DNA from 4 places in the Paenibacillus sp. 2TAB26 genome. Region 4 is predicted to be linked to each of the others. Evidence: riboswitches for the same ligand, from Rfam matches in the RefSeq annotation. Region 4 holds a riboswitch; each other region holds the start of a gene.

Region 1 (2,203 bases), on a different contig from region 4:
AGGTGACGATGTAGGTGTTATCGTTACCGTAGTTGTTGCAGTAGGCGTGTTGTTAGGCGTGCTCACAGGTGTGGAAGGTGGTGTATTGTTAGGTGTGCTCTCAGGTGTTGGAGTTGGTGTAGCTGTAGGCGTGCTCTCAGGTGTAGGAGTTGGTGTAGCTGTAGGCGTGCTCTCAGGTGTAGGAGTTGGTGTAGCTGTAGGCGTGCTCTCAGGTGTAGGAGTTGGTGTAGCAGTAGGTGTAGTCTCAGGTGTAGGAGTAGGAGTTGGAGTAGCAGTAGGTGTCGATGACGGTGTTGGAGTAGGCGTAGAGCAGGTTTCGCCTTCATTCACAAGCGAAAGCTCTTTCTCCTTGCCCCAATGGATCTTCAGCGTATTAGGTACAGCTTGTGGATCAGTTGGGTTGGCAAGCTCCGTATTCGTTGAAAAGCTTATGGAACCTTTTCCAGGAATTACGCCATTTCCTGTTTGAGTGGAATTCGGGATTTCCCATGAATAAGAAACCGCAATGTCACTCTCGTTGCTTACTTTCCAAGCTCTTGTTTTACTCGGGTCGGCGGAGCAAGCCGTTTCAAGTTTGAGCTTAGCCGTATTAATAACTGCTTTTTGCACAGATTTATCTGTGGTTACTACGATCTGCTGGGTAGCCACTAAATCGGTGGTAAAGCCATCTAAGGTTAATTCTTTTAATGTATAGGTACCGATAGGCAATTCGTTGAATTGCAAAATACCGTCACTATTGGTAACACCGCTTTTGACTAATTTACCGTCTTTCCAAAGCTCGAAGGTAATGCCTACATGAGGAGCCCCTTCGACATCATTTAAATGTTTGTTGATGATGATACTGCCCGTACAGCTGTTCGAAAGCTTTAGATTCCATGCTAAAATTTTGTCGCCATGAGCGCCGGGTCCTAATGTCTTAATTAAATCTCCGCTATAGATATCTAATTGATAAGGCAAACATTTTGGAATGTTAATCGTAACGGAGTAAGTACCTGCTTTTGGATATATAATAGACTGCCCCTCAAAAAATGTTTGCTTGTTGTATGGAATGGTTGTATCGCCGGGTCCAGGTGCCCAGTCAGCAGGGCCTTCATAGCCGGAGAAGCTGACTCTAACACAGTCTTTTAGCGTCTGGAACGTAGCGGTAGCTGTTCCGTTATTATTGACTACGATATTGGAATGCGTGGCAATGACATCCTTGCGATCCGATGAATACTGTGGACAGCTATTCTCATCTACGAGAGCCGCAGCATTCGTACCTTGATTGCTATCACCTTCCGCCATGGCAAGGGAACTAAGCGACAACGAAAAAATTAATAACAGAGCCAGGGCTAAACTGATTTTTTTCCTAAAATAACGCATCTTTCACTCTCCTCTTAGATACGTAGTGGGGTTCCAAGAGGGCCGGTTACACTACTAGCTCCATATAATCCAAGTGTCCAATTGTAGATTATACTTCATCGCTTCCCTAGTTATTTTGATTGTGAAAATCCACTCTCCCTTTCTATATGCGTGCACCGGTTAGATATGCATGCTTTCATATTAAAATGATAACATGTATTGGAAATTGCTCAAGGGTGTTTCTTTGTCAGAAAATGACTAATAATCATCATAAAACAGGATATATTTTTGGCATAACACACATTTTGTCACCTTGTCCCTTGATTGCGGAACCAGTGGGCTCTTCATGGCATATAGTGTCACAAAGAGGAGGTGGCCGCCATGTTTGAACTTCTACTTCTTGTTATTGGCTGTTATGCTTTGGCTGCATTGTCGGTGCATCTGGCGTATCGAATTTGGCGAGGGCGCCAGCAATCCAGCAAGCATTATGTGCTCGTAGCTGACGTTCAGCAAAACAATATGGAATGGTATGTACGTTCGCTGTTTTCTTTCTCTCGGCGAATGGGAAAAAATGTTCGTTTGACGATCGTAGATCAAGGGGTTACAGAGGAGACACTGGCTATTGTTGAACGATTAGCTAGAAGGGGCGATGAGGTCAGGATTCACTTTAATGGATCTAATCCGCTGTCTGGAAGCGAAGACGGTAAGCGCTCTCAAACAGAGGGTGTGGATGGAACTCAGCTGCTATGGCTGCTCCAGGCAGAAGGAGTTGTGTCGCTTTCCGATCACGCGGTGCTAATTGATTTGCAAAATCCGACAGATTTGTCGAAAATGCCATTTTAGTATATACTCTACGGTAAAG
Region 2 (2,203 bases), on a different contig from region 4:
TTTTTTATTCTTATGATCTACTATAACGAATGATTACATGATATGACAAATGCCATATCCAACGGTAACAGCCTTATACGCGCTTTAAAAGCGATTTAACGAGAATGAAAGGCTTATTCTCATTGATTTTCGAGCCTTTACAAGCGTCATTCTCCGGCATATGATGAGTTCATATGAACTTGTAATATAGGAATGCAAGACGAATGCGCGAGGAGGAAGCGATATGGAGTCCTTTACGCTTACTCGAAAAGAGATGGCTTGCTTGCTGCTGGCTCTGGACGGAAAGTATAATTTGAAGCCACTGCAAGTGCTGCAAGCCGCATGGACCAAAACGCATCAATGTGACTTGGAGAAAGGCACGGGACTGCCTGCATTTATGTCTACGCTGCTGCCTCCAATTATTGAAAAGCTCATTAAAGGAAATGAGATTAAAGGCTTTTCACTACATGAAATTGCTGCGTTGGGCCAACTAATCGAATATTCGAATCTGTCGATTACCTCCATGCAAAACTGGGTAAAGCGAGATTTCAAACCTTATTTCGATTGTCCGAAAGCTGGGAAAAAATATTCTCTGAACCAAGCTGCGTTATTATTCATTATTGATGATTTAAAGTCAAATCTTGATTTTGAATCAATACGCAAGCTTTTTGAGATCGTATTCAAGAAACCAGAGGATGAAGCAGACGATTTAGTTGGGCCTATTGAATTATATGCATCTTATACCAGTATGTTTGAGGAGCTAGATGCGAATAACGATCAACTGCTCGACATTTCCGGTCATTTGAAGGAAAATCCGCATCAAGATTTATTGACAGAGCATGTCATTCGCTCTTCAGCGAATCAATTTGCAAGCAGATTGCCGAATTTAACGGAAAAACAATGGGAAGCGGTGCGAAATATTTTGCTCGTTGCGGTTATTTCCATCCAAACCTCCTATTTTCATTCGTTAGCAAGGCGTTATTGCAATGCAACCTTATTTTTAGCCACAGAATAAATATGGTTCAAGGGATGACAAATTCACTAAATAGTCCTATACTGGTTTAAGTTGTAAACTACAAAATAGACAAACTGAAAAAGGCAAACTTGTTGAAAGACAAGGACGCAAAGTTATGGGCCTAAGGTGTACGCACTATGGCTGCCAGACCGCCGGAAGGATAATAAGCTAACTGAGCTGTCCGCCTCCTGTGGCTGGATAGCTTTTTTTGTTTTCAGGAGACAGAGGAGAGAGCAAGCAGGATGGTTTTTAAGGATAGGATAGAGAGAGCAAAAATACTGTTTAAGAAATTGAGTTTGAAGAAAATAACGAGCAAATTATTGCTTGTTACCGCAATCATCACACTTTTTAATGTAGGCTCGGGCGTTTTGATTTATTTTCAAAATCATTCAGTAGCAACCTCAGTCGAAGGCTCAGAGGAATTGCAGCGTGCTGAACGCAATTATCAAGGTATATCGAATAGGCTGCTGAAAGTGATGCTTCTAATGGTAGATGCCATTGAAAATGGCAAAAGCGATGCAACGCTGATCATGAAGGATTTGGAAACGATGCCTGCCAACATCGATGAATTAGAGAAACAGCTTATCGATATGGATAAGAAATATCCGCCTGCAACGGAAGATGGTCCTTATTATGCGAATCAGGTTAATGTTCTTAAGCTTGCATTAGATAACTTGAAAGTGACGAATACAGATGTGAGTGGATTATCATCAGATGAGAAATCGCTCCGCATAAGCAATCTAATAAGCGTATATACCGTCATTCTAAGTTATTCCAACGATACAATGCACGAGCGTTTGACCGCAGACGCTAACGCGACGCAGAAGCTTCTCGATAAAGACATATCCAGTGCGAACCTTATTGTGCTTATAAATGTCATTTTGCTAGCTATTCTTCCTGCTATTATGATTTTTGTCATCTCACAATCGATTAGAACAGGACTTGTAGGCATTACAAAAAGAATTAAGCAGTATGGCAATAATGATTTTACAAGTCAAGAAAAACTCGTTCGCTCTGACGAATTTGGCGATCTTGACCACGCTTTGGCTAATATGGGCGATCAGCTGCGAGAAACGATTAAAGCTACGCTTGAAGTGAGCGAATCTGTGCTCCACATTTCGAATAATATGGATAATATGATTGGTATTAATCGAAAAGCATCAGAGGATGTAAATGGCCAAGTGGAGCTGGGCAGAAAAGTGTTGCTGT
Region 3 (2,203 bases), on a different contig from region 4:
TTCAAGGAAAGTGGTTTTGAAAAGGATCAGTTTCACCTTAGCAAAGGGGCTATTAATGAGAAATATGGCCTAGCCGTCTACCAAAACTTTAAACATGTTCATTCTATTCTTGAGAAAAACAGGCCAATTGATGAGCATATCAAAGCATATGAAACGTATAAGAGGCAGCTGGAGCTGTATGCCGAGGCTGGGGAGCTTGAATACAAGCCATTTTCGCTGCTCAAAATCGTATACGTAGACGGAAGCGAGCAGCTGCCAGCGTGGAAAACCTCGGAGATGTATCGTTTCCTCTCTGACGATCCATTCATCACGCTTGTTCTGTCTGATGCGGAGAGCTATGAGCTTGCAGAAAAATATTTCTACACGCTTACGGTAGACAATCATATGGAAGGTGTCGTGATTAAGCCGGAGATGCCTCAGCCGTACACGGTTCCCTATATGAAAGTGCGCAATAAGGAATACATGTCTATTATTTACGGTTATGATTATAGATTTCCGCACAAGTACAATAAGCTCATCAAGCAAAAAAATATTACGCAAAAGCTTCGTACATCATTTAACGAGTACCGGCTAGGACAGCATATGCTGGCGATTCCTTTTGCTGAAATTGCTCCAGAAAACGATGGATATCAAGCGGCTGTTGCGAATCTTTTGTTTGAGGTTGCCAAAGAGAAGGAAATAGATCCTAGATTGTAAATCATCAATATACCAAACCTCCCAAAATGGGAGGTTTTTCTACATCATTCGACCTATTATGAAATTGGTTATGGTATATATCGGAATAATATGGAATACTGGTATATGTAAAAAGTCCTAGTAAAAAGCAAAGTTGTCGAAAGACAATGACGCAAAGCCAACAGGCCTAAAGGAAATTTCCAAAGGTGGCTGGGTTGCCAAAAGGATGAGTGATAACATACCTATATCCTCTCCTTAAAAACTTCAGGTTACCGCCTACGTTATGAATAAGAGGGGATATTTAGCAATGAAACAAATGATTAAACGTTTTAATGGCAATGTTAATGTTGGTAGTTTTAATATTGTTCAAAAGTTAGCTAATTTAGGCTACTGGGAGTTTGACCATATTCGCAGAGAAGCATCCTGGTCGAATCAAATGTTCGAAATATATGGTATGAAATCTGATTTCTCGATGACGATTGAACAATTTTTTGAGTTCGTGCATCCCGAAGATCGTGAGCGCGTTAATGAGCAGTTCCACCTTGCAATTGAATCAAAAAAGGAAAGCGTTTCCGAGTACAGAATCGTTCGTCAGGGCGGTGAAGTTAGACATGTGGTGGAAAACATTACGTTCATACGGAATGCCGAAAACGAGATATTGTTGACGATAGGCATGATTCAGGATGTTACGGAAAATAAAAAAATACAGCATCGCCTCACACTAGAAGAGCAGCTTTATAAATCGATATTTGAAAACAATCCTGATGCTGTCTTTTCTTTAGACGCACAAGGGCGTTTTTTGTCATGCAATTCAGTGCTTGAGCAACTTTTTGGATATACGAAAGAGGAAATTATTAATGATAGTTTTCATAAATTTGTAGATGCCGCAGCGCTGGATAAAACGATTCAATATTTTGAGCAAACGGTCAAGACGCTGAATCCTCAAAACTATGATACGACAGGCATTACGAGAACAGGGCAAACGGTCGAATTTAATGTGACCAATATTCCAATCATTATTAATAAAAAGCTTATCGGTGTCTACGGCATTGCCAAGGATATTACGCAGCAAAAAATGATTGAGCAGTCGTTGACTGAGACCGAATTAAAATACCGCAGTATTGTCGAGCAATCCATTGTCGGTATTTTTGTCGCGCAGAAAAACAACTTCGTTTATTCAAATGATCAGCTCAATAAAATGTTCGGTTATGACTCCTTGATCGGTATGGATATTATACAGACGATTCATCCCTCAGACCGTGAAGCCGTCGTTAATCAGCTAACGAAGTTACAGGAGGGGCAGTCTTTATCTAATTTCTGCCACAGAGCCATTAAACAAGATGGGACGAATATTCATTGCGAAGTGCACTATAATCAAGTGTCAAATATGGGTGAGCAAGCGATCGTTGGCGTAGTCCTTGATATTACGGATCGAAGCAAGGCTGAGGAATTAAATCAATATTTGGCTTACCACGATTATTTAACGGAGATGCCAAATCGCAGAATGTTTGAAGACCAGCTAGATAAG
Region 4 (2,203 bases):
GCAGCAAATACTCTTTGCTCTCTTTCATCCCATATTACAAAAGCAAAATCACCGATTAGATACTTGGGTGATTCAACACCCCATTTTGCATAGGAGAGTAAAATGAGCTCTGCATCAGTCATTTGCATTCTACGATCAAGGTGTACGTTTAGTGATTCAAATAATTCATTACGGTTATCAATAATTGCATCTGCACTTATGACTAAACGTCTTTCCGAATCATAGTATGGATTGCATTCCCCGACAGATTCTGGTGTAATCCATTGATTATGGCATCCAACAAACACATTGTTCTTATTCCATGCTTGAGCTGTATTGCAAGGAAACCGAGATAATTGCTGCATCAGTCTATTCCCCTGATCTAACACATGGGCTGTCTGATCAACTTCATAAACGACTGCTATTGCGCTCATTCGTGCCTCCGATTTAGATAGCCAGCGTGTTCTTCAATCGAACGAGATGCGAGCATCATTGAATGTCTTTTAGTTCTTAATAAAGAACATATTTGAATAATACACTTGAAAACAGACGTTGTCAATCGTTTTTTCACCAAAATATCACAAAATAAAACGAAACATCGTTCTTTTATAAGAACAACATTTCGAAATGGGTTTAACCTTATTTTTTTCTAATTTAGACGTCATTTTATTTTTTATTCGTTAAAACTTACAAGCTTTCGCAATTAAGAATTATTCGTTATAATAGTGTTAGTCTACAACGAAGAGATAACGGGGGAGTTTGCTATGATCGGAGAACGTATTCAGATGCTGCGCAAGAGAAAAGGCCTATCCCTAACGGAGTTGTCGCAACGGGCAGGCGTCGCAAAATCTTACTTAAGCTCTATTGAACGAGGGCTCCAGCAAAATCCTTCGATTCAATTTCTCGAAAAGGTAGGCGCAGTATTAAACGTAACGGTTGAAGAATTTTTAAATAGCGATGAAAATAATGATCATAAAACTAGCAATCTAGACACCGAGTGGGCCGATCTAGTTCGAGAAGCAATGGCTTCTGGCGTAAGCAAAGATCAATTTAAAGAATTTTTAGAATTCAATAAATGGAAAATAAAGCGCGAGTAGCGCTTTATTCTCTTTTATACGGCTGTTTCTTGTATATCATCTTTCTTGCTTTCTTCAAGACATAGTAATACCTTTCTAACATCTTCCTTGCTAAACCCCAAAGAACGTGCATTCATGATTAATGCTACCCATTCCATATCTAAATCCTGATTATCCTCTGATTTTGTAAGTACCATTTTCCCATGTCCCCCATTCAATTTGGGACGGTTGCACCACTGACTCCATGCGTTTAAGGTGCCCAGATACTAAACGCATTTCAACGTCTCCCTATGCTTGTCATTCGTTTATAGATGTATTATAAATCACTCTAATTGCGTATGCTGTCGCTTCCTGTCTCACAAAATTGAAAGATAATTACATTTTTTGTCGAATTTATTTAATGATTGTTAAAGGGATCAGGGGAAGGAAACAGAGCCCACTAGATCAAATTAGGAGCTCTAAAATGTTGCTTCATTAACAGAGTTATCCGGTATATTATTTTGCTGCAAGTTCAGATTTCAACAGTGTATCTTCTTCATATCCATTCGGATTTGAAAATTGCCATCTCCACGTATCGCTGCACATTTCTTCTATTCCTTTTGTTGCAAACCAATTCAATTCTTCATTTGCCTTCAGTGTATCTGCATAACAAACAGCAATATCGCCAGGTCTGCGGCTAACGACCTCGTATGGAATGCTTTGACCAGTTACCTTCTCGAAGGCTGCAATCATCTCTAACACACTGTAGCCATTTCCAGTGCCAAGATTATATATATTCACATTTGATTTTCTACTCCTGTTTTCCAGTGCCTTTACATGCCCCTTTGCTAGATCTACTACATGAATGTAGTCTCTCACTCCAGTGCCATCCACAGTTGGATAATCATTTCCAAACACATGTAACTGCTTAAGCTTGCCAACAGCTACCTGCGATATGTAAGGCATTAAGTTGTTTGGCACTCCATTTGGATTTTCTCCAATTCGACCACTTTTATGGGCGCCAATAGGGTTGAAATACCTCAGGATCGTTATTCCCCAGCTGTTATCTGAACTAGCTAGATCCAGTAAGATTTGTTCTAGCATGAGCTTAGTCCGGCCATATGGATTTGTTGCTGAGAGCGGTGAATCCTCAATAATCGGAACTTGTT

Evidence for each region. Region 4 has a riboswitch for cyclic di-GMP ahead of AB4Z50_RS11490 (anti-repressor SinI family protein). Riboswitches for the same ligand answer to the same signal wherever they lie in the genome.
Region 1: it holds a riboswitch for cyclic di-GMP, as region 4 does, so the genes downstream of both, AB4Z50_RS01140 (SpaA isopeptide-forming pilin-related protein) here and AB4Z50_RS11490 (anti-repressor SinI family protein) in region 4, are expected to answer to the same signal.
Region 2: it holds a riboswitch for cyclic di-GMP, as region 4 does, so the genes downstream of both, AB4Z50_RS24015 (methyl-accepting chemotaxis protein) here and AB4Z50_RS11490 (anti-repressor SinI family protein) in region 4, are expected to answer to the same signal.
Region 3: it holds a riboswitch for cyclic di-GMP, as region 4 does, so the genes downstream of both, AB4Z50_RS07425 (EAL domain-containing protein) here and AB4Z50_RS11490 (anti-repressor SinI family protein) in region 4, are expected to answer to the same signal.

The regions. Positions count from the first base shown of each region.
Region 1 is NZ_JBFRGC010000001.1:265,662-267,864, forward strand. It holds gene AB4Z50_RS01140 (SpaA isopeptide-forming pilin-related protein) at 1-1,362, opposite strand, end outside; cyclic di-GMP riboswitch class II at 1,394-1,477, opposite strand; gene AB4Z50_RS01145 (hypothetical protein) at 1,723-2,184, shown strand.
Region 2 is NZ_JBFRGC010000022.1:125,573-127,775, forward strand. It holds gene AB4Z50_RS24010 (DUF1836 domain-containing protein) at 224-994, shown strand; cyclic di-GMP riboswitch class I at 1,067-1,151, shown strand; gene AB4Z50_RS24015 (methyl-accepting chemotaxis protein) at 1,291-2,203, shown strand, end outside.
Region 3 is NZ_JBFRGC010000005.1:338,743-340,945, reverse strand. It holds gene AB4Z50_RS07430 (metallophosphoesterase) at 1-696, shown strand, start outside; cyclic di-GMP riboswitch class I at 813-898, shown strand; gene AB4Z50_RS07425 (EAL domain-containing protein) at 983-2,203, shown strand, end outside.
Region 4 is NZ_JBFRGC010000009.1:41,145-43,347, forward strand. It holds gene AB4Z50_RS11480 (asparagine synthase-related protein) at 1-413, opposite strand, end outside; gene AB4Z50_RS11485 (helix-turn-helix domain-containing protein) at 744-1,076, shown strand; gene AB4Z50_RS11490 (anti-repressor SinI family protein) at 1,091-1,252, opposite strand; cyclic di-GMP riboswitch class II at 1,271-1,352, opposite strand; gene galE (UDP-glucose 4-epimerase GalE) at 1,551-2,203, opposite strand, start outside.